DNA from 2 places in the Micromonospora sp. CA-246542 genome. Region 1 is predicted to be linked to the other one. Evidence: riboswitches for the same ligand, from Rfam matches in the RefSeq annotation. Region 1 holds a riboswitch; the other holds the start of a gene.
The links. A riboswitch is a leader RNA that binds a small molecule or an ion and turns the genes downstream of it on or off. The one in region 1 is predicted to bind cobalamin.
Positions count from the first base shown of each region.

Region 1 (15,417 bases):
AGCCCTCGCAGCGCCGAACGGGTCAGGACCGCGGGCGCGGACGAGGTGATCGACCACACCACCACCGACGTGACCGAAGCGGTGACCCAGCCGGTCGACCTGGTCCTCAACCTCGCGCCGGTCACCCCGGAGCAGTTGGCCGCGCTGGTCACCGTGATCCGGGACGGTGGCGCCCTGGTCAACACCACCGTCTGGATGCCCGCCCCCTCCGACGAGGGGCGCGGCGTGCGCGGCATCGACCTGTTCGTGCGCAGCGACGCCGATCAGCTCGCCGACCTGGTCGCCCGCGTCGGCACCGGTGAGCTGCGCGTCGAGGTCGGCCAGCGGGTGCCGCTGGCCGATCTGCCGGCCCTGCACGCGCGGGCCGGCGAGGGTGAGTTGCCGGGCAAGACCATCGTCGTCGCGCCCACGGCCTGAGCCACCCCGAGGAGCGCGCCCACGGCCTGGACCAACCCCGAGGAGACGGTACAGCCGCTGCGGCGCGGCCCGACGACGTGACCGACCTTCGCGCGACGCGCCGTCGCCGACGGCATCCGAGTGCTTGAGTCGCTCTCGAACCGAGATTTACGAAGGAGAAACCAGGATGATCCCCGACGACGACCCGTCCCGGTCGCTGACCGTTGCCGACCCGGACGACCCCGGTACGACGTACCTCTCGCTGGTGGGCAACACGTACGGCATGTTGATCACAGGCGAGCAGACCAACGGCAGGTACTGCCTGATCGACATGCGCGTCCCCGACGGCGGCGGGCCGCCGCCGCACCGGCACGACTTCGAGGAGATGTTCACGATTCTGGAGGGCGAGATCGAGTTCACCTTCCGCGGTGAGCAGCACACCGTACGGGCCGGTTCCACGATCAACATCCCGGCCAATGCGCCGCACAACTTCCGTAACGTCTCGGGAGCGCCGGCCCGGATGCTCTGCATGTGCACCCCGGCCGGGCAGGACGAGTACTTCATGCGGATCGGGGACGTCGTCGCGGGCGCGGACGCGCCGCCGCCGCAGCTGACACCCGACGAGCTGGGGGAACGCCGCCGTCGCGCGGCGGAACTGGCCTCGACGTACCGCAGCGAATTCCTCTGACACGTCACCGGGGTAGCGAGCCGGCGATCTCCAGCGCCTCGGCCTGGGTGCGTGCGCCCTCCAGCCGGTAGGTCACGCCGGCCTGCTCCCAGATCAGGGTCGACGCGGCGAGTCGGGCGGTCTCCCGCCGGATCTGACCCGACCGGTCGACGTAGGAGAGCACGTGGGGACCGTCGACCCAGATGGCGAAGTCGCCCTCGACCTGCGTCCACTCCGCTCCCGGCCGGCTGGTCCGCTTGTGGAAGGTCAGGTCGAGGCGACCGTCGAACGCGTCGAGTCGTACCGTGCCGCCCTGGTAGAGCAGCGTCGCGACCCGGTACGCGCCGGCGCCGTCGGGGTCGGCGATCGACACCCGCTCCGGCGGACCGAGCGCGGCCGGCACCCGGATCGGGAAGCGCACCGCCCGCCGCGCCTCCTCGAGTCCCACCGACCGCAGCGACGGCAGGGGCGACGGCTCGTCCCCGGGCGGCGACGGACTGGACGACGTGTCGATGCCGACGCCGGCGAAGCGCAGCACCTCGCCGACCGCGTCGGCGACGGCGGCACGCGTCGGCGGCAGCGCCGCGACCAGCAGGGCCACGAGCGCCGCCGCGGCCAGGGAGCGCCACCGACGTCGCCCGCGTACGTCCCCGACGAGCCGGTCGCGCACCCGTGCGGTCATGTCCGGCGTGGCGGGCGTTTCCAGCCAGCCGCCGAGGTCACGCAGCTCCGCTTCCAGGCCGTCCCGGGCGAGGTCATCCATGACGCACCTCCTCGTCGGCGAGCAGGGCACGTAGCTTCGCCAGTGCGCGGGAGGTGCGCGACTTCACCGTTCCCCGCGGCCAAGCGAGCATGACGCCCGTCTCCTGCTCGCCGAGATCGAGGAAGAACCGGCAGACGATCACCTCGCGGTCGCGTACCGGCAGTTGTCGCAGAGCCGCCACCAGCGTGGCCCGACGCTCGGCGGCCAGGACCGCGTCGACAGCGTCGTCCTCGACGATCTCCGGTGGCGGATTCGCCGCCGCCCGCAGGACCAGGCCATCCCGCCGCGAACGGGACCGGTGCAGGTTGCGGGTCTCGTTGGCGACGATCGCGAGCAACCAGGAGCGGAAGGACGACTCTCCCCGGTAACGGGACAGCTTGCGGTAGCCCTTCACGAACGCCTCCTGGACGACGTCCTCGGAGTCCGAACCCGCGCCGAGCAGCACCGCCGTCCGGTACGCGGACGCGGTGTGCCGGGCGACCAGGAGGTCGTACGCCTCCAGGTCACCGGCTCGGGCGCGGCTGACGAGCACGTCGTCGTCCAGGGGAACCTCCGGTCGGACTCGCACTGATGACACCACCCGCGCCCGTCGGGTTCCGCCCCAGCGGAGTCAGATTTCTCCCACCCGCCGTGCAGCCTATTGCCAGGAATCGGTGCTCAACTGGGAGTGGCGTCGAAGGAGAGGGGCTGGGCATGGGCTGGTTCAACCGGCGGTCTCGCGGCGGCGAGGCGACCCCGACGAAGCTGGACCGTGAGGCCACCCGGGACGACCTCGCCGCGCTGGAGGCGTTCGTCACCAGCCGGCGGGGCGTGGAGTTCTACCTGGAACCGGAGACGACCGCCACCGACACCACCGTCGTCGCGATCGCCCACGACGGGGAGTGGATCCGTCGTCGCACCGGCACACCCCGTGCGGCGGGCGACATCGCCCGCAAACACGCGGTGCCGCTGTACGAGGCGGCCCGCACCGGCTACCCGGAGCGGATGCGGGTGTGGAATCGGGCACACCCGGAACGCCACGCCCGCTGAGCCGGTCAGGCCGTAACCGGGCTCAAGCGGGTTTCGCCTGCGCGAGTGATCGCTGGATGAGCGTGAGGACGGGTGGAAGGATCAGCTCACCGCCGCCGATCGTGGCGGCAGCGTTCACGTGGTGGGGCGTGCCGTCGATGTCGACCACCAGCGCGCCAGCCTCCCTGGCGATGACGACGCCCGCGACGGTGTCCCACGGGTTGTTGTTGAGCATGACGAACGCGTCGATCCGGCCGTGCGCCAACCAGGCGAGATCGATTGCGGCTGACCCGTGCATGCGTATCCGTTGGACGTGCCGGGTGAGCTGCTCGGTGATGGCGAGGCGCTCAGTGTTCTTCCGGCTGGCCCCGGCACCGACCGCATAGTCGCCGATGGCGACGACGGCGTCCCGCAGATCGGTGACCTGGCTGGCGCGGATGCGCCGGTTGTCGGCATAGGCGCCGTGCCCCTGCACGGCGTGGTAGCGGGTGCCGAGGAACGGAAGGTCGATGACACCAAGGACGGCGTGTGTGCGGTGGATGAGGCCGAGAGAGATCGCGCACAGGGGCGAGCCGTGGATGAAGTTCACGGTGCCGTCGACTGGGTCGAGCGCCCAGGTCAGCGCGCTGGTGTCGCCGCTGCTGCCGTACTCCTCACCGAGGAAACCGATGTCAGGCGCCTTGGCGGCCAGATGCTCGCGGACCGCTCGCTCGATGGCGTAATCCACGTCCGAGGCCATGTCGCGGTCACCCTTGAAGGTCAGCGCACCGGGCTGGAGCCTGCGCATCAGGTCGTGCGCCAGGTCGACGGCCTCCTGTGCGAGGGGGAGGAGGTGCGCGTAGCCGGTCATAGCTGGCGGCTGCGCTCCCACAGCGAGTTGAACATCTCGTCGAATATCGGGTAGAGGCCGGAAGGGCTGGGGGTGGCGCTGCGCTCGATGACCAGCGTCGGGCAGTCGACACCGCGCATCTGCGGTAGGTAGTGCTGGACAACGCAGAGTCGACCATCGATCAGAAGGACGTTGGCGCGGATGGACTCGTCGTAGACGCCGATAGTGAGGTTGTCCCGGGCGTCCGCCGGGAGCCGGTCACGAATGCGACGGGCCAGGTTCTGGATGTTGAGTTCGGTGAGCGCGCTGAGGTGCCCATCTGGATAGTCGTCCTCCCGCTCCTGCCGCCTGATCGCCTCGCCGGCCGGGTCAAGGAACAGGCAGCGGAGGCGGGTGCCGGCGGCGAGGAGTCTCAGGAGGCGATTGTCGCCGTACTGCTGACAGATGAGGTTCAGTGACAGCCCGGCCGCTCGGATGTCCGTGGCATGGTCGAAAAGGGCTTGCGGGGGCAGCTCCGCCATAAAATCTGATCGGCTGGAATAGATCGCGCTGACATCAGCGCATTGGTTCCGTACGGCCGTGCTGAGCTGGTGTCCGGCTAGGTCCGGGGCCGGCTCGCGTTCGCCGAGGAGAAGCGTCATTCGTGCGTGGCGGGGCATGGACAGGCCGGTGCAGATGCGGGTGAGGACATCGATGCTGCTGACCCGGCGGGCACCGCTGGTGATCTCGCTGATCTGAGCCTGGCTGAGGCCGGTGGCGACGCCGAGAGTGGTCTGGCTGGCGCGGGTGGCTCGCTGGACGAGGCGGAATACCTGAGTGATGTTGCGAGCGGCCAGGGCGTCGAGCATGTCAGTGGTGTCCCACAACAGGTCGTCAGTGGTAAGCGTGGCAGTTGCGCGGACGCTCACGGCTGGCTCCCTTCCTGCTCAAGGGCCGAGGGCCAGCCTATTCAGTAGTGGGATGGCATACCGGGAGGACATCCGGAGGGCGGATGACGGTTATCCATCGAGGAATCACCCGCTGTGATGGATCGCTGCGATTGTGGTGAGCAGGGTCGTGGTGTGAGTCTGCGGTCCCGCCCCCACCTGCCCATGCGCCCCGCCTGGTTGTGCCGCAACTGTGCCGCAGCATGGCCATGCTCCCGCGCCCAACTCGATCTCGTCGCCGAGTTCTACGGTCACTCGCTGGCGCTGGCCCTCTACCTTACGTCCTGCATGAACGAGGCCATCCACGACTTGTACGGTCTCGGCGGTCGCCCCGACCTTGCCCTGATGCACGCGCGTTTCCTCGGCTGGCTGTCGTTGACTCGCCGGCCGCGTCGCTTCAACCATGAGTGACTCGCCCCGATATATTCGCAGGTCAATGTGGTGCTCGTGACCGGGTGGCACCGGGGTCCGCGTTGACCGGCGGCGCGAGGGTGTGGCAGCATTCGCGGCCTGACGGCAGTGAAGGAAGTCGGTGCGAATCCGACGCGGTCCCGCCACTGTCACCGGGGAGTGATCCCCCCTCGCGAGTCACGGCCGTGTGTCTGCGGTTGGAAGGCCGGGGGAGAGCGTCGATCCGGAAGCCAGGATACTTCGGCCGTCGGGACGTACCCCAGGGCGTGGACACCCGAGGAGGACCCGATGACGCATGGCGTCTTGCGCACCGACGAGCACCGTCGTACCCCGAGCGGCGGTCGCACCGCCGCGCCCCGACCCGGCCGCACGACCGCGCCGGCATCCGCTCGCTTGGGCGTCGTTTCCCGCTGAGTTCCGCGCCACGCCACCCGTCGCCGCCGGCCCCGTGCCGGTGAGCGGTCCGGGTCGCGGTGCCCGCTGAACCCCGCGCCCACCCGCACGTCGTCGCCGAACCGCTTCCGCGAGCGCGCCGACGTTACCGTCCGGAGCCTGCCGTGCGCATTCTGCTGCTCTCCACCGCCGACACCGACCTGCTGGCCGCCCGCGCCAGCGACGCCGACTACCGGCTCGCCAACCCCGCCCGGGTGGCGGCCGACGAGGTGCCCGCCCTGCTCGACGGGGTCGACCTCGCCGTCGTACGCCTGCTCGGCGGTCGGCAGGCGTGGCCGGACGGCCTCGCCGCCGTGCTCGCCAGCGGCGTGCCCACGGTCGTCCTCGGCGGCGAGGCGCTGCCGGACGCGGAGCTGATGGCGGTCTCCACGGTGCCGTCCGGCGTGGTCGCCCAGGCCCTGGCGTACCTGGTCGAGGGTGGTCCGGACAACCTCGGGGAGCTGGCCCGGTTCCTCTCCGACACGGTCCTGCTCACCGGGGAGGGATTCGCCCCGCCCGCGCCGACCCCGGCGTACGGCGTGCACGGCGAGCACCCCACCGACCCGGATCGGCCCACCATCGGAATCGTCTTCTACCGGGCGCACGCCCTGGCCGGCAACACCGCGTTCGTCGACGTGCTGGCCGAGGCGGTCCGCGCGGCCGGCGGCAACCCACTGCCGATCTTCTGCGGCTCGCTGCGCGGGCTGACCACCGGCGCCGGCCCGCTCGGGCTGTTCGCCCGCTGCGACGCGTTGCTGGTCACCGTCCTCGCGGCCGGCGGAGCGGTCGCGGCGGACGCCTCCTCCGGCGGCGACGAGGACGCCTGGGACGTCGGCGCGCTCGCCGCCCTGGACGTGCCGGTCATCCAGGCGCTCTGCCTCACCAGCACACGTGAGCAGTGGGCTGGCAGCGACGCCGGACTGTCCCCGCTGGACGCGGCGATGCAGGTGGCCATCCCCGAGTTCGACGGCCGGATCGTCACGGTGCCGTTCTCGTTCAAGCAGGTCGACGCCGACGGTCTCTCGGTGTACGCCGCCGACCCCGAGCGGGCCGCCCGCGTCGCCGGCATCGCGGTGCGGCACGCCCGGCTGCGGGACGTGCCGAACGCCGACAAGCGGATCGCCGTGATGCTCAGCTCGTACCCCACCAAGCACTCCCGGGTCGGCAACGCCGTCGGGTTGGACACCCCGGCCTCGGCGGTCCGGCTGTTCGCCGCGCTCGCCGAGGCGGGCTACGACCTCGGGGGCACGCCGCCGCCCACGGACGGCGACGCGCTGATCCACGCGCTGATCGCCGCCGGCGGGCACGACGTGGAGTGGCTCACCCCGGAGCAGTTGGCCGCCGCCGAGGCCCGGATACCGGGGCAGACGTACCGGCGCTGGTTCGAGGGGGTCCCGGTCGAGCTGCGTGAGCGGATGCGGCAGCACTGGGGCGAGCCGCCCGGCGAGCTGTACACCGACGGCGGGGACATCGTGCTGGCCGGGCTGCGCTTCGGCAACGTGGCGCTGCTGATCCAGCCGCCGCGTGGTTTCGGGGAGAACCCGATCGCCATCTACCACGACCCGGACCTGCCGCCGAGCCACCACTACCTGGCCGCGTACCGCTGGCTCGCCGCGCCGGTCGCGGACGGCGGCTTCGGCGCGGACGCCGTGGTGCACCTGGGCAAGCACGGCACCCTGGAGTGGCTGCCCGGCAAGGGGCTCGGCCTGGCCGCCGACTGCGCGCCCGACGCGGTCCTCGCGGACCTGCCGCTGGTCTACCCGTTCATCGTCAACGACCCCGGCGAGGGCACCCAGGCCAAGCGGCGGGCACACGCCGTGGTCGTCGACCACCTGGTGCCGCCGATGGCCCGCGCCGAGACCTACGGCGACCTGGCCAAACTGGAGCAACTGCTCGACGAGTACGCCACCGTGCAGGCGCTCGACCCGGCCAAGGTGCCGACCGTGCGGGCGCAGATCTGGGACCTGGTCCGCGCCGCCGAGCTACACCACGACCTGCACACCGAGGCAATGCCCGACGCGGACGACTTCGACGACTTCGTGCTGCACCTCGACGGCTACCTGTGCGAGGTCAAGGACGTGCAGATCCGCGACGGCCTGCACATCCTCGCCGACGCGCCCACCGGAGAGCCCCGCGTCAACCTGGTCCTCGCCGTGCTGCGCGCCCCGCAGATCTGGGGTGGCGCCCAGGCACTGCCCGGCCTGCGGCAGGCCCTCGCCGCCGCGTACGGCCTCGACGAACAGGAACTGCTCGCGACGCCGGGCCAGCGGATCGCCCTGCCGGTCGCGTTGACCGACGCGGTGGACGGGCCGGCCGGCACCGCCGCCGATGTCATCGACCTGATCGAAGCCCTCGCCCGGCGGCTGGTCATCGGCATGGAGACCCTGGGCTGGACCGCCGAGACGGCCGAGGCGGTCGTCGCCGAGGTGACCGGCCAGCCGATCCCGGACGCCGCCAAGGTGCTGCGCTTCGCCGCCACCGAGTTGGTGCCCCGGCTGGAGCGCACCACCGACGAGCTTCGCAACACCCTCGGCGCGCTCGACGGTCGGTTCGTGCCGCCCGGCCCGTCCGGCTCGCCCACCCGGGGCCTGGTCAACGTGCTGCCCACCGGCCGGAACTTCTACTCCGTCGACCCGAAGGCCATTCCCAGCCGCAACGCCTGGGACGTCGGCGTGGCCCTGGCCGACTCGCTGCTGGCCCGGCACCTCGCCGACACCGGCGCGTACCCCCGCTCGGTGGGGTTGACCGTGTGGGGCACCAGCGCGATGCGCACCCAGGGCGACGACATCGCCGAGGTGCTCGCGCTGCTGGGCTGCCGGCCGGTGTGGGACGAGCGGTCCCGGCGCGTCACCGGCGTCGAGGTCGTGCCGACGGCCGAGCTGGGTCGACCCCGCGTCGACGTCACCGTCCGGATCTCCGGGTTCTTCCGCGACGCGTTCCCGCACGTGGTGGCGCTGCTCGACGACGCCGTCCGGCAGGTCGCCGCCCTCGACGAGCCGGACGAGGAGAACTACCTGCGGGCGCACGTCACTGCCGACGTGGCCGAGCACGGCGACGAGCGGCGGGCCACCGCCCGCATCTTCGGCTCCAAACCCGGCGCGTACGGCGCGGGTCTGCTGCCGCTGATCGACGCCCGGACGTGGCGCAGCGACGCCGACCTGGCCGAGGTGTACGCGGTGTGGGGTGGCTACGCGTACGGCCGGGGGCTGGACGGTCGGGAGGCGCGCGCCGACATGGAACGCTCGTTCGCGCGGATCTCGGTCGCGGTGAAGAACCAGGACACCCGCGAGCACGACATCGTCGACTCCGACGACTACTTCCAGTACCACGGCGGAATGGTGACGATGGTCCGCCACCTCACCGGCACGTCCCCGGCCGCGTACGTGGGCGACTCGGCCATGCCGCACGACGTGCGGACCCGCACGCTGGGCGAGGAGACCCGGCGGGTGTTCCGGGCCCGGGTGGTCAACCCGAAGTGGATCGCCGCGATGCGCCGGCACGGCTACAAGGGCGCGTTCGAGCTGGCCGCCACGGTGGACTACCTGTTCGGCTACGACGCCACCGCCGGCGTGGTGGACGACTGGATGTACGAGCACCTGGCCGCCGCCTACCTGTTCGACGACACCACCCGGGAGTTCCTGGCGCGGTCCAACCCGTGGGCGCTGCGCGGCATCACCGAGCGGCTGTTGGAGGCCGCCGATCGGGGGCTGTGGGCCAAGCCCGAGCCGGCCACCCTGGACCGCCTGCGCGACGAGTACCTGGCCAGCGAGGGCGATCTGGAGGACAAGGCGTGAGCGCGAGGAGTGAGCCGGTTTTGCGAGCCCCGCAGTCGCGATCCAAGGAGGCTCAGTGAGCGCGAGGAGTGAGCCGGTTTTGCGAGCCCCGCAGTCGCGAACGGAAGAAGGCCCAGCATGAGTGCCACGTACCCGTTCAGCGCCGTGCTCGGCATGGCCGACATGCGGCTCGCGTTGCTGCTCAACGCCGTCTCCCCGGCGATCGGCGGGGTCCTGGTGCGCGGCGAGAAGGGGACCGCGAAGTCCACCGCCGTCCGTGCCCTCGCCGCGCTGCTGCCCCCGGTACGCCGGGTCGCCGGCTGCCGCTTCGGTTGTGATCCGGCCGAAACCGACCCGGGCTGCCCGGACGGGCCGCACCCGGTCGGGGTGGCCGCCGAGACCGGGCCGGCGCGCCTCGTGGAACTGCCCGTCGGCGCGGCCGAGGACCGCGTCGTCGGGTCGCTGGACCTGGAGAAGGCGCTCGGGGAGGGCGTACGCGCCTTCGAACCGGGCCTGCTCGCCGCCGCCCACCGGGGCGTGCTCTACGTGGACGAGGTCAACCTGCTGCACGACCACCTCGTCGACCTGCTGCTGGACGCGGCGGCGATGGGCCGCAGCCACGTCGAGCGCGAGGGCGTGTCGGTGAGCCACGCCGCCCGGTTCCTGCTGGTGGGCACCATGAACCCGGAGGAGGGGGAGCTGCGCCCGCAGCTGCTCGACCGGTTCGGGCTGACCGTGGAGGTGAACGCCAGCCGGGACCCGGAGATCCGGGTGGAGGTCGTGCGCCGTCGGCTCGCCGCCGACGCCGACCCGGCCGGGTTCGCCGCCCGCTGGGCCGACGCCGACGCCGAGATCGCCGCCCAGGTGGCCGCCGCCCGCCGCCGGCTTCCCGGGGTACGCCTGCCCGACGCCGCGCTGCGGCAGATCGCCGAGGTGTGCGCGGCGTTCGACGTGGACGGGATGCGCGCCGACATCGTCACCGCGCGTACCGCTCTCGCCCACGCCGCCTGGCACGGCCGGGACCGGGTCACCAGCGACGACGTCCGGGTGGCGGCCCGGCTCGCCCTGCCGCACCGCCGTCGCCGCGACCCGTTCGACACGCCGGGGCTGGACGAGAAGCGCCTCGACGAGGCGCTGCAACGGGCCCAGGACAGCCATCCCGATGACCCGGACGACGATGGCGCCCCGGACGACGGCGGCTCCGCCGGCCCGCGCCCCGACGGTCCCGCTGGTGGCGGCCCGGGTGGCGGCGCCGGTGGCCCGGACGGTGGCGGCCCAGGCGGCAGTGCCGGCGGTTCGCGTGGCCCGGACGGTGAGGGAGGCCCGGACGCCGGGCGCCGTTCCGATGGGTCCGGACCGGATGCTCGTGGCGGTGACGCCGATGGTGCTGCGACCGATCCGACCACCCCGGAGGGTCCGGAACGTCACGGCTCCGCCGGTGGAAACGGCGCCAGCGCGGGCGAGCGCGGCGACGGTCCCGAGCCGCACGTCGCCGACGCGGGCGCAGAGGGGCCTTCCGATCGCTCGCAAGCCGACAGCAGGGGCAGACAGCGTCGACGGGCCGGAGGCGCTGAACCGAGCGACGCCGGAAACGATCGGGACTGGGACGGCGGAACGGTGGCCGTACCCCGGGGTGGTTTGCGGGCCCGGCTCCTGACGGCGCCCGGCGTTGGTGACGGGGTGCCGGGCCGGCGCTCCCGGGCGCGGACCGGGCGGGGCCGCACCACCGGGGCCCGGGCACCGGCGGGCCGGGTCGGCGCGCTGCACCTGCCGGCCACCATCCGTGCCGCCGCGCCGCACCAGGCGGCCCGGGGTCGGCTCGCCGGCCCGTTGCGGCTGCGCCCGGAGGACCTGCGGGAGGCGGTCCGGGAGGGTCGTGAGGGCAACCTGGTGCTGTTCGTGGTGGACGCCAGCGGGTCGATGGGCGCCCGGCAGCGGATGACCGCCGTGAAGGACGCCGTGTTGGCGCTGCTCACCGACGCGTACCAGCGGCGGGACAAGGTCGCGGTGATCGCCTTCCGGGGCACCGGTGCGCGGACGCTGCTGCCGGCCACCTCCTCGGTGCTGGCCGCGTCGACCCGGCTGGCCGAACTGCCGACCGGCGGGCGGACGCCACTGGCCGAGGGCCTGCTCGCCGCCGCCGATCTGCTGCGCGTGGAGCGCCTGCGCGATCCGAAACGCCGCCCCCTGGTCCTCATCGTCACCGACGGCAGAGCCACCGCCGGAACCCGCCCGCTCGACCGGGCGGCAGGCGCCGCGGCGGTCCTCGCGGCGACGGGTGCCCCCTGCGTGGTCGTCGACTGCGAGACCGGCCCGATCCGCCTCAACCTGGCCGCCCGCCTGGCAACCCAGCTGACCGCCCCCCTACACCCCCTAACCACCCTGACCCACCCCCGCGATCTTGCAGTTTCTGTCGCGACATAAAGGACGAGATACGCATATGAACAACAGAAACTGCAAGATCGCGGAAGGCGCGCGGGGCGCGGAGGGCGCGCGGGGCGCGTGGGGCTTGACGATGAGGGGGGAACTCTGATGCCGCAGGGACAGCCGAGTCACGTGCCCGCCGACGGGTTGACCACCCGGCAGCGGCGGAATCGGCCGCTGCTGATCGTCCATACCGGACAAATGAAGGGGAAGTCGACGGCCGCCTTCGGGCTGGCGCTGCGGGCCTGGACGGCCGGCCTGCCGATCGGCGTCTTCCAGTTCGTCAAGAGCGCCAAGTGGCGGGTCGGGGAGGAGAACGCCTTCCGGGCGCTCGGCGAGGTGCACGAGCGTACCGGCCAGGGCGCGCCGGTCGCCTGGCACAAGATGGGTGAGGGCTGGTCCTGGATCCAGCGCGGCGGCGAGGCCGACCACGCCGCCGACGCCCTGGAGGGGTGGCGGCAGATCCAGCGGGACCTGGCCGCCGAGCGGTACGGGCTGTACGTGCTGGACGAGTTCACCTACCCGATGAAGTGGGGCTGGGTGGACGTCGACGAGGTGGTCGCCACCCTCGCCGACCGGCCCGGCTTCCAACACGTCGTCATCACCGGTCGCGACGCCGACCCGCGCCTGGTCGCCGCCGCCGACCTGGTCGCCGAGCTGACCAAGGTCAAGCACCCGATGGACGCCGGTCAGAAGGGCCAGAAGGGCATCGAGTGGTGATCGCCCCCGCCGAACCGTTGTCGCTGCCCCGGGTGGTGGTCGCCGCGCCGGCCAGCGGCCACGGCAAGACGACAGTCGCCACCGGGCTGCTCGCCGCGCTGCGTCGACGCGGCCTCACGGTCAGCCCGCACAAGGTCGGCCCGGACTACATCGACCCCGGCTACCACGCCCTCGCCGCCGGCCGGCCCGGCCGCAACCTCGACCCGTTCCTGGTCGGACCCGAGCGGATCGCCGGCCTGCTGCGGCACGGCGCGAGCGTCCCCACGCCCGCCGACATCGCCGTCATCGAGGGCGTCATGGGCCTGCACGACGGCGCGGTGGGCCGCCGCGACTTCGCCTCCACCGCGCACGTCGCCCGCCTCGTCGACGCGCCCGTGCTGCTGGTGCTGGACACCACCGCGCAGGGCCGCTCCGCAGCCGCGCTGACCCTCGGCATGGCCGCCTTCGACCCCGCCGTGCGGATCGGCGGCGTGATCCTCAACCGGGTCGGCTCGCCCAGGCACGAGACCCTGCTGCGCGACGCCCTCGCCGAGGTGGGCGTACCGGTGCTCGGGGCCGTCACCCGCGCCGCCGAGGTCGCCGCGCCGGCCCGGCACCTGGGGCTGGTACCGGTCGCCGAACGGGCCCCGAATCGCTCGCCATCGTCACCGCCCTCGCCGAACTGGTCGAGGCCACCGTCGACCTCGACGCCGTCCTCGACCTGGCCCGCACCGCCGGGCCGCTGACCGCCCCGGCCTGGGACCCGGTCCAGGCCGTCGGCGGACCGGCCGGCGTCGGGCGGCCACGGGTCGCGCTCGCCGGCGGTCCGGCCTTCACCTTCTCGTACGCCGAGACCGCCGAACTGCTCGTCGCGGCCGGCGCGGACGTCGTCACCGTCGACCCGCTGCGCGACCGCTCGCTGCCCGCCGGCACCCGCGCGGTGGTCATCGGCGGCGGCTTCCCCGAGGCGTACGCCGAGGCCCTCGCGGGCAACGGCACGCTCCGCGCCGAACTGGCCGATTTCGACGGGCCGATCGTGGCCGAGTGCGCCGGGCTGCTCTACCTCGGGCGGTCCCTGGACGGCGTACCCATGTGCGGGCGGCTGGACCTGACCGCCCGGATGACCGGCCGGCTCACCCTCGGCTACCGCGGGGCGGTGGCCGTGACCGACTCACCGGTGGCCCGGACGGGCGAGCCGGTACGCGGCCACGAGTTCCACCGCACCACCACCGACCCCGGACACGGCAAGGCGCCGGCGTGGCGCTGGAACGACACCGAGCACGGCTTCGTCGACGGTCGGGTGCACGCCTCCTACCTGCACACCCACTGGGCCGGGCACCCCGCGGCGGCCCGTCGGCTGGTCGAGGCGGCCCGATGACCGCCACGCTGACCGGCGTCGGCGTCGGACCGGGCGACCCGGAACTGCTCACCGTCAAGGCGGTGCGGGTCCTGCGCGAGGCCGACGTGGTCTTCGTACCCGTGATGGCGGACCGGGCCGGGACCAGCGCGACGACCGGTCCGACGCCGCCGGGCGCGGACGCCGGACGGGCCGAGGCGACCGTCCGGGAGTACGTCGCGGCGGAACGGCTGCGCCGGCTGCCGTTCGCCCTCGACGACCGGGGTGGGGTGACCGCCCGTCGCGCGGCGGCCTGGGACGAGGCCGCCCGGACGGTCGTCGAGGCGATCGACGCGGGCGCGGGGTCGCTGGCCTTCGCGACCATCGGCGACCCCAACGTCTACTCCACCTTCGGCTACCTCGCGCAGAGCGTGCGGGCCCTGCGCCCCGCCGTGCGGGTGGCGACGGTGCCCGGCGTCACCGCCATGCAGGAGTTGGCCGCGCGCAGCGGCGTCCCGCTGGTCGAGGGACGCGAACCGCTCACGCTGCTGCCGGCCACCGCCGGCCTCGCGCCGTTCGCCGACGCCCTCGCCGGGCCGGGCACCGTGGTCGTCTACAAGGGCTGGCGACGGCACCCCGAGCTGCTGGCCGAGCTGCGCCGGCAGGGCCGCCTGTCCGACGCCGTGCTCGGGCGAGCACTGGGCCTACCCGGCGAACGGATCGGCCCGGTCGACGACGCCGTGCCGGATCTGCCGTACCTGTCCACGCTGCTGGTCCCCGCCCGGCGCGCGCACCGAGGAGGAAAACTGTGACCAGCGACGGCAAGGTGTGGTTCGTCGGCGCCGGCCCGGGCGCGGCGGACCTGCTGACCCTGCGGGCCGCCCGCGTGATCGCCACGGCGGACATCGTGATCTGGGCGGCCAGCCTGGTGCACGCCGACGTGCTCGACCATGCCCGCCCCGACGCGGAGGTCGTCGACTCGTCGCAACTGCCCATCGAGGGGGTGCTGCCGCTCTACGAGCGCGCCGCCGCGCAGGGGCTGACCGTGGCGCGCATCCACTCCGGCGACCCGGCCCTCTGGGGCGCGGTGCAGGAGCAACTGGACCTGTGCCGGGCGCTCGACCTGGCCGTCGAGATCGTCCCCGGGGTGTCGTCGTTCACCGCCGTGGCCGCGATCGTCGGGCGGGAGCTGACCGTGCCCGAGGTCGCCCAGTCGGTGATCCTCACCCGCCTCGAAGGCGGCAAGACCCCCATGCCGCCCGGCGAGCGGGTCCGCGACTTCGCCCGACACGGCACCACGATGGCGCTGTTCCTCTCCGCCGCCCGCTCCGGGCAGGTGCAGGCCGAACTGCTGGCCGGCGGCTACCCGGCGGACACCCCGGCCGTCGTGGCGTACCAGGCCACCTGGCCCGATGAGCTGGTCGTGACCTGCACGGTCGGCACCCTGGAGGCCACAGTCAAGCGGCACAAGCTGTGGAAACACACCTTGTTCCTGGTCGGACCGGCCCTCGCCGCGACGGGCACCCGCTCACACCTGTACCACCCGGGGCACTTCCACACCTTCCGTCGCGCCGAACCGGCCGCCCGCGCCGAGCTGCGCCGCGCCCGCGCCGGAGAGACAGAAACCCCATGACGTACGCCGAACCGCCGCTGCGCGAGCCGGACCTGCCGCGTACGGCGAAGGTCCGGCCCACCGCGCTGCGGACCGGCTGGACCACCGGCGCGTGCGCGACGGCGGCGGCCAAGGCGGCGG
Region 1 is NZ_CP192040.1:3,692,220-3,707,636, reverse strand. Features, by position in the region: gene ACQP0N_RS17440 (NADP-dependent oxidoreductase) at 1-417, shown strand, start outside; gene ACQP0N_RS17435 (cupin domain-containing protein) at 584-1,084, shown strand; gene ACQP0N_RS17430 (hypothetical protein) at 1,089-1,826, opposite strand; gene ACQP0N_RS17425 (RNA polymerase sigma factor) at 1,819-2,394, opposite strand; gene ACQP0N_RS17420 (hypothetical protein) at 2,520-2,855, shown strand; gene ACQP0N_RS17415 (inositol monophosphatase family protein) at 2,878-3,684, opposite strand; gene ACQP0N_RS17410 (DUF5919 domain-containing protein) at 3,681-4,571, opposite strand; gene ACQP0N_RS17405 (hypothetical protein) at 4,878-5,000, shown strand; cobalamin riboswitch at 5,087-5,263, shown strand; gene cobN (cobaltochelatase subunit CobN) at 5,558-9,226, shown strand; partial or broken gene ACQP0N_RS17395 (VWA domain-containing protein) at 9,344-11,629, shown strand; gene cobO (cob(I)yrinic acid a,c-diamide adenosyltransferase) at 11,738-12,349, shown strand; partial or broken gene ACQP0N_RS17385 (cobyrinate a,c-diamide synthase) at 12,349-13,706, shown strand; gene cobI (precorrin-2 C(20)-methyltransferase) at 13,703-14,476, shown strand; gene cobM (precorrin-4 C(11)-methyltransferase) at 14,473-15,297, shown strand; gene ACQP0N_RS17370 (cobalt-precorrin-5B (C(1))-methyltransferase) at 15,294-15,417, shown strand, end outside.

Region 2 (15,417 bases), 770 kb from region 1:
AGAATGTTAGCGATAACAGACTACCCTCGGGCCGCAGAGGCGAAGGGCACGCTTCACCGCTCCACTCGATCCGCCGAGGTCGATGGAGCAGTGCATGACCAACGCCCGCTGGTGGGTGACCGGGCCTCCCCTCAGGGACGTTGACCACCGCCGTCGACGACGGCGGGCCGCCGCACGCGGGAGCCAGGGTGGACACCCGATCCCCTCCTGCCGTGCTCGCGGCACCGCCGCAGCCCACCCGAGCGACCCGCGACGACACCCGCGACACGCCGCCAGCGCACGCGGCGGGCCGCCCGCCCGTCGTGACCCACCCTGGAGGTACCGATGCGCCCCACACCGCCACCACGGACCACGACCCGGCTCCGGCGCGGTCTCGCCTGGCTCACGAGCCTGCTGCTCGTCTCGACGCTGATGCCGGCCACGGCCGCCCGCGCGGACAACCCCATCGTCCAGCACATCTACACCGCCGACCCGGCGCCCCTGGTCCACAACGGACGCGTCTACCTCTACACCGGCCACGACGAGGACGGCTCGACGTACTTCACCATGAAGGACTGGCGGGTGTGGTCGTCCGCCGACATGGTCAACTGGACCGACCACGGCTCGCCACTGAGCCTCGCCACCTTCAGCTGGGCGAGCGCCAACGCGTGGGCCGGCCAGGTCGTCGCCCGCAACGGCAAGTTCTACTGGTACGTGCCGGTCACCGCCCGGGCCACCAACTCGATGGCCATCGGCGTCGCGGTCGCCGACAGCCCCACCGGGCCGTTCCGGGACGCCATCGGCCGTCCCCTGGTGGGCAACGGCGAGATCGACCCCACGGTCTTCGTCGACGACGACGGTCAGGCGTACCTGTACTGGGGCAACCCGAACCTGTGGTACGTCCGGCTGAACGCCGACATGATCTCCTACAGCGGCAGCGCCACCAAGATCCCGCTCACCACCGCCGGGTTCGGCGCCCGCAGCGGCAACGCGAGCCGGCCCACCCTCTACGAGGAGGGCCCCTGGGTCTACAAGCGCAACGGCACCTACTACAACGTGTTCGCGGCGGAGTGCTGCTCCGAGTTCATCGGATACTCGACCGCCACCGGCCCGACCGGCCCGTGGACCTATCGCGGCACGGTCATGCCCCGCCAGGGTGCGAGTTTCACCAACCACCCGGGAGTCATCGACTTCAACGGCGGCTCGTACTTCTTCTACCACAACGGAGCGCTGCCCGGCGGTGGCGGTTACACCCGTTCGGTGGCCGTGGAGAAGTTCACGTACAACACCAACGGCACCATCCCGACGATCAACATGACCACGACGGGCGCGCCGCAGATCGGCACGCTGAACCCGTACGTGCGGCAGGAGGCCGAGACCATCGCCTGGGGCTCCGGCATCGAGACCGAGCCGGCCAGCGAGGGCGGGATGAACGTCGGGTGGATCGAGAACGGGGACTACATCAAGGTCAAGGGCGTCGGCTTCGGTACGGGCGCGACGTCCTTCTCGGCCCGGGTCGCCTCGGCGACGTCCGGCGGCACCATCGAAATGCGCCTCGGTAGCCCCACCGGCACCCGGGTGGGCAGCTGCGCGGTACCCGGCACCGGTGCGTGGCAGACGTGGCAGACCGTCTCCTGCCCGGTCTCCGGCGTCACCGGCACCCAGGACCTGTACCTGCGGTTCACCGGCGGCAGCGGCACCCTGTTCAACCTCAACTGGTGGCAGTTCCAGGCCAACGGCACCACGCCCACCCCGACGCCGACCCCGACGCCGACGCCGAGCCCGACCGCGGACCCGACGCCGACGCCCATCCCGACGCCCACGACCACTCCCACGCCGACCAGCCCGGCCGGGACGTCCTGCGCGGTCACCAACACCGTGGTGAACACCTGGCAGGGCGGTTTCGAGGGGCGGCTCACGGTCACCAACTCCGGATCGTCGGCGCTGAACGGCTGGCGGGTCACCTGGACGCTCGCCAGCGGACAGACGGTGTCCCAGGTCTGGAACGGCACCCTCACCCAGTCGGGTAGCCAGGTGACCGTCGCGAACGCCGCCTACAACGGCCAGCTCGCGCCGGGAACCTCGACCACCGCCGGCTACCTCAGCTCCACCACCTCAAGCAGTCCCCCGACCACCACCCCAACCTGCGCCCCCGCCTAGCGCCCCTACCCCCCCCGGGTTCCCGCCCCCCAAAAACACCCCCACCCCATCCCCACACCCCGTCCGCCGCCGACGTCGATCATGGAGTTAATGCCCCCGACACGCCGATAGGGGAGCAACAACTTCATGATCGACGGGGCGGGGCCGGGGGTGGGGTGGGGGTCCTAGAAGTCGTCGTCGAAGGCGACCGTGCCGGTCACCCCGACCTGGTACGCCGACACCCGCCGCTCGAAGAAGTTGGACAGCTCCTGCACGTCCTGCAACTCCATGAAGGCGAACGGGTTGGCCGACCCGTAGTGCGGCGCGATCCCGAGCTGGGCGAGCCGGCGGTCGGCGACGTGCTGCAGGTACTGCCGCATGTCCGCCAGGGTGAGACCGGGCACCCCCTGGCCCACCAGGTCCTCGGCGAACTGGACCTCGCACTCGACCGCCTCGGTGAGCATCCGGCGGACCTGGTCGGCCAGGTCGTCGTCGAACAGATCGGGCTCCTCGGCGCGTACGGTGTCGACGACGTCGAACGCGAACGCCATGTGCATGGACTCGTCGCGGAACACCCAGTTGGTCCCCGACGCCAGCCCGTGCAGCAGGCCACGCGAGCGCAGGAAGTAGACGTACGCGAACGCGCCGTAGAAGAACAACCCCTCGATGCAGGCGGCGAAACAGATCAGGTTGAGCAGGAACGCCCGCCGGTCCTCGCGGGTACGCAGCTCCCGCAGGTCGCCCAGGGAGTCGATCCAGCGGAAGCAGAACTCGGCCTTGCGACGGATCGACGGGATGTTCTCGATGGCGGCGAAGGCTTCGAACCGCTCGGTCTCGTCGGGCACGTACGTGTCGAGCAGGTTCAGGTAGAACTGGACGTGCACGGCCTCCTCGAACAGCTGCCGCGACAGGTAGAGCCGACCTTCCGGGCTGTTGACGTGCTGGTACAGATTGAGCACGAGGTTGTTGGCGACGATCGTGTCGCCGGTGGCGAAGAACGCGACGAGGCGGCTGACCAGGTGCCGCTCGGCCGGGGACAGCCGGTCCAGGTCGGCGAGGTCGGCGTGCAGGTCGACCTCCTCGACCGTCCACGTGTTGCGGATGGCGTCCCGGAACCGGTCGAAGAAGTGCGGGTAGCGCATCGGACGGAGAGTCAGGTCCATCCCGGGGTCGAGCAGCATGTACGTGGTCCTCGCGTCGGTGGTGCGGTCCGTGGTGGTGTCGGCGACGGTCACTGGCACGCCTCGCACGACTCGGGGTTCTCCAGCGAGCAGGCCAGCGCCTCGGCGTCGACCGAGACAGGGACGACGGGTACGACGGGCGGCACCGCGCTGACGGTGGCCTGCTGGATCCGGGTGGCCGGCCGGGACCGCAGGTAGTAGGTGGTCTTCAGCCCGGTCTTCCAGGCGTACAGGTACATCGAGGAGAGCTTGCCGATGGTGGGCGAGGCCAGGAACAGGTTCAGCGACTGGGACTGGTCGATGAACGGCGCCCGGGCGGCGGCCAGGTCGATCAGCGCACGCTGCGGCAGCTCCCACGCGGTGCGGAACAGCTCCCGCACGTCGGCCGGCAGCTCCATGACGGACTGCACCGACCCCTCGGCGCGCTTGATCGCCGACCGGATCTGCTCGGTCCACAGGCCGCGGGCCTTCAACTCGCGTACGAGAGCGGTGTTGACCTGGAGGAACTCCCCCGAGAGCGTCTCGCGCTTGAACAGGTTGGACACCTGCGGTTCGACGCACTCGTAGCAGCCGGCGATCGAGGCGATCGTCGCGGTCGGGGCGACCGCCACCAGCAGCGAGTTGCGCAGCCCGTACTCCTCGACCTCCTGGCGTAGCGCGGCCCAGCGCGCGGTCTGCGTACCCTCGACACCCCACAGGTCCGGTTGCAGGCGGCCCCGCGCGGCCCGGGTCTGCGCGAACGCCGGGTGTGCGCCGAACTGGCGGGCCAGGTCGGCGGAGGTCTCCAGCGCGGTCAGGTACAGCTCCTCGCTGATCCGGGTGGACAGCTCCCGCGCGGCCGGTGCGTCGAACGGCAGCCGCAGCGCGAAGAACACGTCCTGCAACCCCATCAGCCCGAGCCCGACCGGCCGCCAACGGGGGTTGCTCGCCGCCGCCTGCGGGGTCGGGTAGTAGTTGATGTCGATGACCCGGTCGAGGAACGTCACCGCCGTCCGAACCGTGGCGCGCAGCCGTTCCCAGTCGATGCCGTCATCGGTCAGGTGGGCGGCGACGTTCACCGAGCCGAGGTTGCACACGGCGGTCTCGTCGTCGCTGGACACCTCGATGATCTCGGTGCAGAGGTTGGAGAGGTGCACCACGTTGCCCGGCTCGGCCGTCTGGTTGCACAGCCGGTTGGCCGCGTCCTTGAAGGTCATCCAGCCGTTGCCGGTCTGGGCCAGGGTCCGCATCATCTTCCCGTACAGCTCGCGGGCCGGCAGCTGCCGCACGTAGCGGCCCTGCGCCTCGGCGGCCCGGTACGCGGCGTCGAACCGCTCGCCCCACAGGTCCGGCAGTTCGGGCACCTCGTCGGGATCGAACAGCGACCACATCTCGTCGGCCTCGACCCGGCGCATGAACTCGTCCGGGACCCAGTTGGCCAGGTTGAGATTGTGCGTACGCCGGGCGTCCTCGCCCGTGTTGTCCCGGAGCTGGAGGAAATCCTCGATGTCCGGGTGCCACGGCTCCAGGTAGACGCAGGCCGCGCCCTTTCGCCGCCCGCCCTGGTTGACCGCCGCGACGCTCGCGTCCAGTGTGCGCAGCCACGGCACGATGCCGTTTGACTGCCCGTTCGTGCCCCGGATCAGCGCGCCCCGGGACCGGACCCGGGAGTACGCGATGCCGATGCCACCGGCGAACTTGGACAGGTTGGCGACCTGGGCGTAGCGCGCGTAGATCGAGTCCAGTTCGTCGCGCGGCGAGTCCACGAGATAGCACGAGGACATCTGGGTGTGTCGGGTGCCGGAGTTGAACAGGGTCGGCGAGCTGGGCAGATAGGCGAGGCTGGACATCAGCCGGTAGAAGTCGACCGCCTCGTCCGGCGTACGGGACAGGCCGCAGGCCACCCGTAGCAGCCAGTACTGCGGGGTCTCCAGCACCAGCCGGGTGGTGGGGTGACGCAGCAGGTACCGGTCGTAGACGGTGCGCAGCCCGAAGTACTCGAAGCGACGGTCGCCGTCGGGGTCGACGGCGTCGTCGAACGTCTCCGCGTGCGCGGCGACGAACGCGGCGGTCTCGTCACCGATCAGACCCTCGGCGTGGCCGGCCCGGATCGCCGCGCTGAACGAGGTGATGCCCTGCCGCCGCACCTCCTTGTCGACGTAGCCGGCCAACAGCCGCGCGGCCAGGCGCGAGTACTGCGGCTCCGCACCGATCATCTCGACCGCCGTCTGGATCGACAGCCGGTCCAGCTCGGCGGTCGTCGCGCCGTCGTAGAGGCCGCTGATCGTACGGGTGGCCACCCGCATCGGGTCGACCTCGGTCAGGTCGTCGGCCCACCGCTCGACCGCCCGGACGATCTTGTTCACGTCCACGGCCTCGGTGCCGCCGTCGCGCTTGCGCACCTGCATCGGGGTCCGCCGCGCGGCCTCGCCGCTGACCGGGACCACCTCGGTGACTGTCACCACTCACTCCTCGGGAGTTCGAGACCTCAAGGGCCCTCGGACGCGGGGGGACGGACGCCGTCGACGCCACGCCAGCGTGGGCGTGGGTCAGGTGGCGTCAGCCGTTCCGCGCGGCCTCGGACCGCCGCGCACCCGAGGTTCGGGTACGCGGCGCGCTGGCAGGTCTTCGGACTCGCGGGCGCGACCGGGCCGGCCCGGTCACCTACTGGCCGTCGCTTCCCAGGCCGTTGGCCCAGTGCTGATGACGGCGGTCGTTCCCACTCACCGCTGCGGGACAGTCCCGGACTTCCACCGGGTTCCCTCTTGCCTCGACCACTCACCAGGAGTGGCCGAACCAGCTGCGGTCGACACCATATATAGGGGCGAGCACGTTTGTCACACCCCACATGTCGGGTCCGGCGTGTCGCGGTCGACGATGACGACCCTCGTCGATCGGCTCGGAGCCGGCCGACGGGCGGTGACGCCCCGACCGTCGCCATCGGCTTGACCGAGGCGAACCGGCACCGATACGGTCGACCCACTATCTGCGGCGACGCGAGGGAAGCCGGTGAGAATCCGGCGCGGTCGCGCCACTGTGAGCGGCCCCCAGCCCGGGGGGCGCGAGCCAGGACGCTCGGTCGTCCGCAGCCTTGCGATGGGGACGCGTCATCCCCGAGGAGGTTCGTTCACGCATGTCCAGCTCCACGTCCAGCCAGCCGCTGGCACACCCCGCTGTCCCGACCCGTCTCGTGTGGACGGTCCTGGCCACCGTCGCCCTGCTCGCACTGCTGACCTACCTCGTCGCCTTCGACCAGGGCGCGGTCTCGCGCAGCGGGATGTACCTGCACGAGCTGATGCACGACGGCCGGCACCTGCTCGGTGTCCCGTGCCACTGACCGGCACCGGCACCGCACCCACGTTCGTCACGGTCCTGCTGCGCGGGCTGCTCGCCGGCCTGGTGGCCGGCCTGCTCGCCGGGACGTTCGCCTACGTCGTCGGCGAACCACACGTCGAGGCGGCCATCGCCATCGAGGAGGCGGCCACCCACGCCGAGCCCGCCGCCGACGGGCACCAGCACGCCGAGGCCGTCGCCGACGGGCACCAGCACGGCGAGGAGGCCCTGGTCGGCCGCAACGGCCAACGCGGCGGCCTGTTCCTGGCCACCGGCCTGTTCGGCGCCGCCATGGGCGGCCTGCTGGCCAGCGCGTACGTCCTGCTGGCCCGGCGTCGGCGGACCGCCGACGACGGGCGGTCCGGGTTGTTGCTGGCCGGCGGTGCGCTGCTCGGCGCGGTGATCGTGCCGTTCGTCAAGTACCCACCGAATCCACCGGCCGTCGGCGACCCGTCCACCATCAACCAGCGCACGTTCACCTACCTGCTGATGGTGGTACTCGGCCTGGTCGCGGTCTGGTCCGGTTCGCTCGGCTACCGATCGGTGGGTGAGCACGCGCCGGTGTGGCTGCGGGCCAGCGCGGCGGTCGGCGGTTTCCTGCTGGTCACCGTCGTGTCCTATGTGGTGCTGCCGTCGTTCCAGGAGGTCCCCGGCGACTTCCCCGCGACGCTGCTGTGGAGCTTCCGGCTCGCCTCGCTCGGCACCCAGATGGTGCTGTGGACCGGCATCGGCCTGCTCTTCGCCGCCCTGATGCACCGCCAGCGCGCGGTCGCCGGCGCACGACTGGCCGGGTGAGCGCCACCAGCCTGCGGCTGGTCGCCCACGGTCACACCGCCGCCCTGCGGCAGGCCCGGTTCGGCGGGAACGACAGCCTGGACGAGGGCGGCCGGCGTGCCGCCCTCGCCCTGTCCCCCGCTGGTACGGGCCGGCGTGACGGCGACGCGGTCGTATGCCTGTCCAGCCCCGCGGCGGCGGCCGTCGAGACCGCCGAGATCTTCGGACTCGCGCCCACCGTCGAGGCGGCCCTGGCCGACTGTGACTACGGCGAGTGGTCGGGCCGGCCCCTCGCGGAGATCGCGGCGGAGCGGCCGGACGCGCTAGGCGAGTGGCTGTCCACGCTGGACGCCACGCCGCACGGTGGTGAGTCGATCGTCGCGGTACGCCAGCGCGTCGGCCGGTGGCTGGACGCGCAGCGTGGCCTCGGCCGACGGCTCACGGCCGTCACCCACCCACTCGTGATCCGGGTCGCGCTCGTGCATGCCCTGGATCTGCCGCTGGCGACGTACCGACAGCTCGACGTCGCGCCGCTGGCGATCGTCCGACTCACCGCCCACGGCCCACGGTGGCAGTTGCGCCTGGACGCGGCGTCGGCACCGGCACCGCCGAACGGCTGACGAGTTCTACCACGGCTCCTGTAGAGCTGCCCCAGATCCGGGGCAGCGCGGTCGGCGGGCGCAGCGCGGTCGGCGGGCCACAGACCGGCGAGTGACATACCGCAGAGGCGATATACCGCAGAGGTATAAATATGACTCTGCGGTATGTCCCTCATCCGCGACCTGGCCCCGCCGCTCGCCGGGAGCGGCACGGCCATGCGGGACGGGCGGCCGCGCGACCCGCGTCTCGGAGTCGAGATCGGGCGGGCCTGGAACGGGCGTCGGGCGGGCCGTGGAGCACGGCCCGCCCGACTGTTGTGCTTCCGGTCTACTTCGTGACGGTGACCGTCAACGGTCGGGACACCGTCGTCTTCGAGCGGGTTCCGGACAGCGTCACACTGGTGACTCCGGGCTCCGTCGAATCCGGGACGCCGACGGTCCCGCCGGCGACGACGCCGTCACCGTTCGCGTGTACCGTGCCGACCCGACGGCCGTCGCCGAGGCTGACCGTGATCTCCTCGTTCGGCGCGAAGCCGGAGCCGTCGACCGTGATCGACGTTCCGCGGCGCGCGGACGGCGTGGGCAACGACAGGCGCGGCTGGTAGGCCGGGTCCGTCGAGCCCACGGTCACCTGCACGGTTGCCGTCGCCGGTGTACCGGAGGACGCGCCGGTGGCGCGGACGGCGTACCGCCCCGGTGGCGTGTCCCCGGAGGTCGCGACGGTCGCGCGGACCGTGCCCGTCGCGGACGCCGAGACCGTCACCTCGCGGGTCGTGCCAGCCGCGAGGCCCACCGTCACCCGCTCGCCGGCGGCGAACCCGCTGCCGACGACCGTGACCGCGTCGCCAGCGGCGACCGACTGCGTGCCGGACACCGCGAGGGTGGTGGCCGCCCCGGCCCGCCGGACGGTCACGGTGAAGGTCGCGGTGCTGCTGGACACCGTGTCCCACGCGGTGACGCGCACCGTGTAGGTGCCCTCACGGGCGTAGGTGTGCCGGCCGCTCAGCGCGCCGTCCGCACCGACCGTGGCGTCGTCCGGAACCGTGCCGTCGCCCCACTGGACGCGGGCGTGGTAGCCGCTCGTGTCGGGGAGACCGCCGGTCACCGATCCGAGGTTCGCCGTGAGGACCTGCCCGGCGTCGACGCTCTGGTCGCCCGGGGCGGCGGTCACCAGCGGGGCGGCCGGCGTGCCGTCGTCGGCGACGGCGAACACGTGGATCCGGCCCGCCGAGCGCGGGTCGCCGGTCTGCGTCGGCAGGGTCACCGAGACCAGCGTCCTACCCGCCGGAATCTGGTACGGCGTGGTGGCGAACAGGAACGGCTGGGCGCCGTCGCGGCTCGTGCCACTGAGCCGGTACGCGGACTTCGCGACGACGATGTTGCCGTACGACGGCGTCCCGTTGGCGTTGCCGCCCAGCGTCCAGTCACTGAACTGGATCGGAATGCTGGCGGTGCTGCCGTCGCTGAACGTCGCCGTGCCGGTCGTTGCCTGGTTGCCCTGCGTACCGGCGCCGATGAACGAGATGCTCCGGGCGTCGGCCGGCAGGCGCAGGGCGATCGTCGCGCCGTTGCCGGTGGCGTTGTCCGGCTGCCCGGCCGGCACCTGCGGCAGGGTGAAGCCCAGCGCGGTGCCCGACACCTGGTGCCGCTGCCCCTGGGTCACGCCGGCCTCCGCGAGTGCCGCCCGCGAGTACGCCCACGACTTCGCGTCGCAGTCCGCCGCGAGGGTGCCCTCGTCGCCGACACACACGGTGTCGAATGCCGCGGTGAGGCCGGAGTTCGCCGCGTACGCGACGTCGACGCCGACCGTCACCGAGCCCTGACCGACGCCGTCGGTCACCGTGACGCTCGCCTGGTGGTAGCCCGGCGTGGCGTAGGTGTGCTCGCCGCTGACGCGGTAGACCTCCCGGGAACTCAGCGTCAGGGTGCCCTCGGTGGCCGGTGAGCCGTCACCCCAGTCGATCGTGGCCCGGTAGTCGTCGGCGACGCCGCCGGTGACCGTGGCGAGGGCCATCGTGGCGGGCGCGCCGGAGCGGGCGTGCACGCCATCGGTGGCGGTCACCGTGATGTCACCGCCGCTCAGGTCGAGGTCCCCCCCGGCGAGCAGCTCGATCTCGGCGAGGGTCGGCTGTGCCGCGCCGACGGTCTTCGTCACGACGAGGCGGAACTGGGAGTACCGCCCGGGCTTGTCGATCCGGAACGGCCGGGTCTGGTTGCGCCAGCGGAACACCTCGCCCGCCCGCGCGTCCAGCGTGCTCCAGGTCAGGCCGTCGGTGGAGCCCTGCAACCGCCAGTCCGCCGGGTCGCCCGCGGTCGCGCCGGAGGTGATGGTGTAGTAGGTCGGCTTCTGCCGGCCGCCCCGGGTCGCCCAGCCGATCTGCGGCGTGCCCGACGACGTCGTCAGCTGGGTGGTGGACGAGTCGTCGAACAGCGTCGACGCGTCCGGACCGCCGCTGACGGTGGCGGTGCCGAGGCCCGGCCCGGTGACGTCCTGCAACGGCTGCGGTACGGCGTCGCCCTTGGTCAGCGACGGGGGCGTGGCGTCGCGACCGGTGCCCCACGACGACGGGTTCGGCCCCATCTGGAAGTCGATCGTTCCGCCCCTGGCGAGCGCGGACACCTCGACCGAGACGTCGCGCTGCTTCTTGCCGTTGACCTTCACGCTCTGCACGTACACGTTGCGGTTGCTGTTGTTCGCGGCGTTGACCACGATGTCGCCGGTCGGGCGGTGCACGGTCATCCGGGTGAACTGCGGCGAGCCGATCGCCCAGTGGGTCGACCCGGCCTGCAACGGGTAGATGCCCAGCGAGCTGAGGACGTACCAGGCCGACATCTCGCCGTTGTCCTCGTCGCCCAGGTAGCCCTGACCGATCTCGCTGCCCACGTAGAGACGCCGCAGGATCTCACGCACGGCCGCCTGGGTCTTCGCCGGAGCGCCGGCGACGTCATACAGGTACGGGATGTGGTGCGACGGCTGGTTGCTCATGCCGAGCTGCCCCATCCGCACCGCGCGGGCCTCGATCATCTCGTGGATGACGCCGCCGTAGCCGCCGGGGCGGTCGGCGTTCTCCGGCGTGGCGAAGAAGGTGTCGAGCTTGTCGCGTAGCGCCTTCTGCCCGCCGTACAGGTTGATCAGGCCCTGAGGGTCCTGCTGTGCGGTGAACGCGAAGTTCCAGCCGTTGGTCTCGGTGTAGACGCCACCCCAGTCCAGCGGGTCACCGGCGAGGAACGTGCCGGCCGCGTCGCGGCCCTGGAAGAGCTTCGTCTTGGCGTCGAAGAGATGGACGTAGTTGCGGGCCCGCTCCAGGAAGTACCGGGACTCCTCCGTGAGCTGGTCGCGCCGCGACTTCGGCGTGGCCGGGTCCTTCGCCAACGCGGCGGCCATGTTGCCGATGCCGTAGTCGTTGATGTAGCCCTCCAGCGCCCACGACACCGACTCGCCGGTGCTGGTCGGCGTGTAACCGAGGAACAGCGACGTCTCGATGCCCTTGCGGCCGACCGCGCCACGTCCGGACGCGACGGTCGCGTCCTTGACGGCCGCGTCGTACGCCGCGAGCGGGTCGGGCAGCTTGACCCCGGTGAGGTACGCCTGCGCCAGCGCCACGTTCGCGCTGGTGCCGGTCATCAGGTCGGCGTAGCCGGGCGACGACCAGCGGGCGATCCAGCCGCCGTCGCGGTAGTGCTGGACGAACCCGTCCGAGATCTTCGCGGCGACGTCCGGGTAGAGCAGCGAGTACGCGGGCCACACCGTGCGGTAGGTGTCCCAGAACCCGTTGTTGACGTAGATCTGCCCGTCGACGATCTTCGCGCCGGTCCGGGTGGCGGTCGACGTGCCGGTCGGCGCGGACACCGGGCTCGCGTACTGCCAGCGGGGGGCGGCGGCGGTGCCGGTGTTCTCCGACTGCGAGTTCGGGTAGAGGTTCAGCCGGTACAGGTTCGAGTACATGGTGACGAGTTGCGTCTCGGTCGCGCCCCGCAGCTCGACCCGGCCGAGGCGGTCCTTCCAGGCGGCGGTGGCGGCGTCGCGGATCGCGTCGAAGCTCCGGCCGGTCACCTCCAGGTCGAGGTTGCGACGGGCCTGCTCGACGGAGAGGAACGAGGTCGCGATCCGCATCGTCACCTGACGGTTCGCGGAGACGTCGAAGGTCGCGGACGTCGCCGTGACGGCTGCCGGCGCGCGGTCGAACTCACCGGACACGAACATCCGGCTACGTCCGGCCGAGAGGCCGCTTCCGTTGTCGACCCAGCCGGTGAACGTGCTGTCGGCGCCGAGGGTGAAGGTGCCCTTGGCGAAGACGAGACTTCCGGTCGACGGTCCCGGCCCGAAGGTGAACCGCATGATGCCGGCGTGGTCGGTCGGCGACATCTCGGCGACCAGGCCGTTCTGCAGCGCGACCCGGTAGAGGTCCGGCCGAGCCGTCTCGTCGTCGTGGCGGAAGGCCAGCGCCCGGCTGGCGGGTGGCCCGGTGAGGGGGCCGTCGCCGGCCACCGGCATCACCGACATCTGGTTTCGGTCGCCCATCCAGGGGCTGGGCTCGTGGGAGATCGCGAGGCCCTGCAACGTGGGCAGGTTGGCGGCGTTGTTGGCGCGGTGGTAGTCGTACTCCCAGGAGTCCGAGGTCGCGTCGGTCACCGGGGTGAAGAAGTTGAACCCGTTCGGTACGGCGGTGATCGGCAGGTTGTTGCCCCGCGAGAACCCGCCCGTGGAGTTGGTGCCTCGTCGGGTGTCGACGTAGTTCGTCAGCCGGGAGCCGTCGATCGTCGCCGGGTTCGGAGTCACCTCGACGTCGTCGAGCCACCCCTGGAAGAGGGTCTCCTCGGTGGCCTGCAGGTCGTCGTACGCCAGCAGGACGCGGTCGATCGTCTTGCCGCGCGCGACGGCGCCGATGTCGGCGCTGACCGCGTTCCACTGGTCGGCGAAGAGCACCTTCGAGGCGCCCTGGCCGGCCGGGGTCAGCGGGTTGCCGTGCTGGTCGACGGCCGAGCGTCCACTGAGGTAGCTGCCGTCGGTGAAGTGCAGGTCGACCGAGGCGTAGGTGGACGGGTAGCGGGCGTCCTGGCCGGTGAACTCGGGGAAGATCCGGTACGACAGGCGGGTGTTCGGCCCGACCGGGATGTCGACGTCGAACAGCTTGTTCGTCGCGTACGAGCGGCCGCCGGTCTGGGCGCCACCGTAGTAGCGCAGCGCGGCCAGCCCGGTGAAGCCGACGCCCGGCTTCGTCGTGTAACCGCCGGCCGGGCCGGGGCCGATCTCGGTGACCATGGGCGTGGCCGGTGGTCGGACGTCCGAGCCGTCGCTGATGTCCCAGCTGGCGAGCTGGGTGAGAGTGTCGCCGGAGTTCGCGGAGACCACCAGCCGGTACCAGCCGTAGGCCGTCGTGTTGGTGACGCCGTACCTGTTGGTGGCGAACCGCTTGGCGAAACTCTGCTTCGTCTGGCGGTCCAGGTCGACCCAGGCGCTGCCGTCGGTGGATCCCTGGAGGGTGAAGTCGCGGGGGTCGCGGCCCGGCTCGTCGTCCGCCGAGGTCAGCGCGTACCGCTTGACGACCGCTGGCTTGGCCAGTTGGTACGTCACCCACGCGGTCGATTCGAACGCCAGCCACTTGGTCGACGGGTTCCCGTCGGCGAGGTTCGCCGCGATCTCGTTCGGCGGGTTCTGGGCGCTCGCGGTGGTGGCCTCGACCTGGCCGAGCAGGCTGCCGGGCAGGTTCGCGTCGCTGGACCCGCTGAGGTTGCCCTGCACCGGCCGACCCGAGCGGTCGATCTCGACGGTGCTCGTGGCGGGCTGCGGGTCGGCCGTTTCGAACGAGGAACGGAAGGCGCCCGGTGGCGGGGCGCTCGGCGCGGCGCTGGCCAGCGGCGCGGCGACGACCATCCCCAGGGGCAGCAGGGCGGCGGTTGTCGCCACGGCTATCCGCAGGGAGACGGCGCGCGTACGGGGGAGATACGGCATGGGGGCGGGACCTTTCGACTCGATCCGGTCGAGTACGTCGAGCGTCTGGGTGGCAGTGGAGGGTGGACCGGCTCTGACATCGTTGTCATCGGGCGTGCCTGACAAGCGAGGGCAGATCCGGTGGATGTTGGGCAGATGCTTCCGGGCAACCACGGCCCTGTCAATGGGTTGATCGCCGCGAAACGCGCCCGTAGCGTCCCGGGTGGACTCGCGGCCGCTCAGCGACCGCCCGCCGCCAGCTCGGCCAGCATCCCCTCGCAGCTACGCACGACCACCTCGGCGCCGCGCCGCTGGGTCAGTGGGAGCAGCGGATCCTCCGCCCGGTCCCGCCACCGCCACTGGGCGTCCGCGGCGGTCTCCCAGAGCCGTTGGGTGGTCGCCTCGTGCTCGACACCGAGCCGGGCGGCCAGGGAGACGCCCTCGCCGCCGACCAGCCGCTGCGCCTCGGCGGCCAACTCGGCGTCGAAACCGAGACGGGCGTTGCGCAACGCCACCAGCAGGCGCAACTCACGGAACTCGTGCGCGCCCGCCAGGATCTGCTCGATCGCGCCGACCAACTCGTCGCTGCCCCGGACCGGCTCGGCCCGCACCAGGGACTCCACGGCGGCCAGCGCCGAGCGCGCCTTGAGCGCGTCGCGCCGATCGACGAAACAGCGGGTCATCGACTCACGCAGCTCGGTGAGCCCACTGCGCCGGATCAGCTCGGCCGACATCGCCACCCGGGTGTCGAACCCACCTCGTACCAGCGTCGTGGCCAGCCGGATACCGAAGAGGCCGAACCGGTCCAGCAGGCCCGCGCGCATCTCGGGGTCGAGGCGTACCGGCAGGTCGCCACGGACGAAGCGGTCGGCGGAGAGCAGGTGGGGCTCCAACCCGGCGCGGGGCACCCCGGCCAGCGTCGCCAGCGCGGCGAAGTCGGACTCGCCGAGCAGCCGACCCGCGAGGCCGACCGCTCCACTGCACGCCACCACGGTGACGGCCAACGCGCCCACCCGGGGATCACGATGGTGCCGACGGGCCAACTGTCGGGCCGTGAGCAGCCCGTCGATCCGGCCACCGCCGACCTCGTCCGCCCGGGACAACACCATGATCACGTTAACCGGGGCGGCCTGCCCGACCGCACTGTCCCGAGCGGACTCCAGCACCCGCAGATCGCTGTCGCGGCCATCCCGGGTCAGGAACAACACCGCGTCCGCGTCGGCCAGCACCCGGTCCAGCACCGGCGCGTGCCCCTGCTCATCGACCGTGCCGAGCGCCGGGGTATCGACGAGCGTCACCTGCCGCAGCGCCCGCGTCGGCCACCGCACCACGATGTCGCGTACCTCCCCGGCACGCCAGCCGAGATCCACCCGCATGCCGGTCGCCGACTTGACCACCGTCAGCTCCTGCGGAGGTTGCCCCACCGGGTAGGCGGTGGCGCCCGGCGACGCGCCGTCCTCGTACCAGGTGAACGCGCCGTCGGCGCCCTCGACCGGCGCGA
Region 2 is NZ_CP192040.1:2,925,768-2,941,184, reverse strand. Features, by position in the region: gene ACQP0N_RS13695 (family 43 glycosylhydrolase) at 325-2,139, shown strand; gene ACQP0N_RS13690 (ribonucleotide-diphosphate reductase subunit beta) at 2,304-3,299, opposite strand; gene ACQP0N_RS13685 (ribonucleoside-diphosphate reductase subunit alpha) at 3,350-5,686, opposite strand; cobalamin riboswitch at 5,881-6,094, opposite strand; cobalamin riboswitch at 6,237-6,376, shown strand; gene ACQP0N_RS13680 (CbtB domain-containing protein) at 6,412-6,615, shown strand; gene ACQP0N_RS13675 (CbtA family protein) at 6,606-7,406, shown strand; gene ACQP0N_RS13670 (histidine phosphatase family protein) at 7,403-8,005, shown strand; gene ACQP0N_RS13665 (GH92 family glycosyl hydrolase) at 8,313-13,937, opposite strand; gene ACQP0N_RS13660 (dynamin family protein) at 14,156-15,417, opposite strand, start outside.
Region 2: linked by a shared signal. The riboswitch ahead of ACQP0N_RS13685 (ribonucleoside-diphosphate reductase subunit alpha) and the one ahead of cobN (cobaltochelatase subunit CobN) in region 1 are both predicted to bind cobalamin.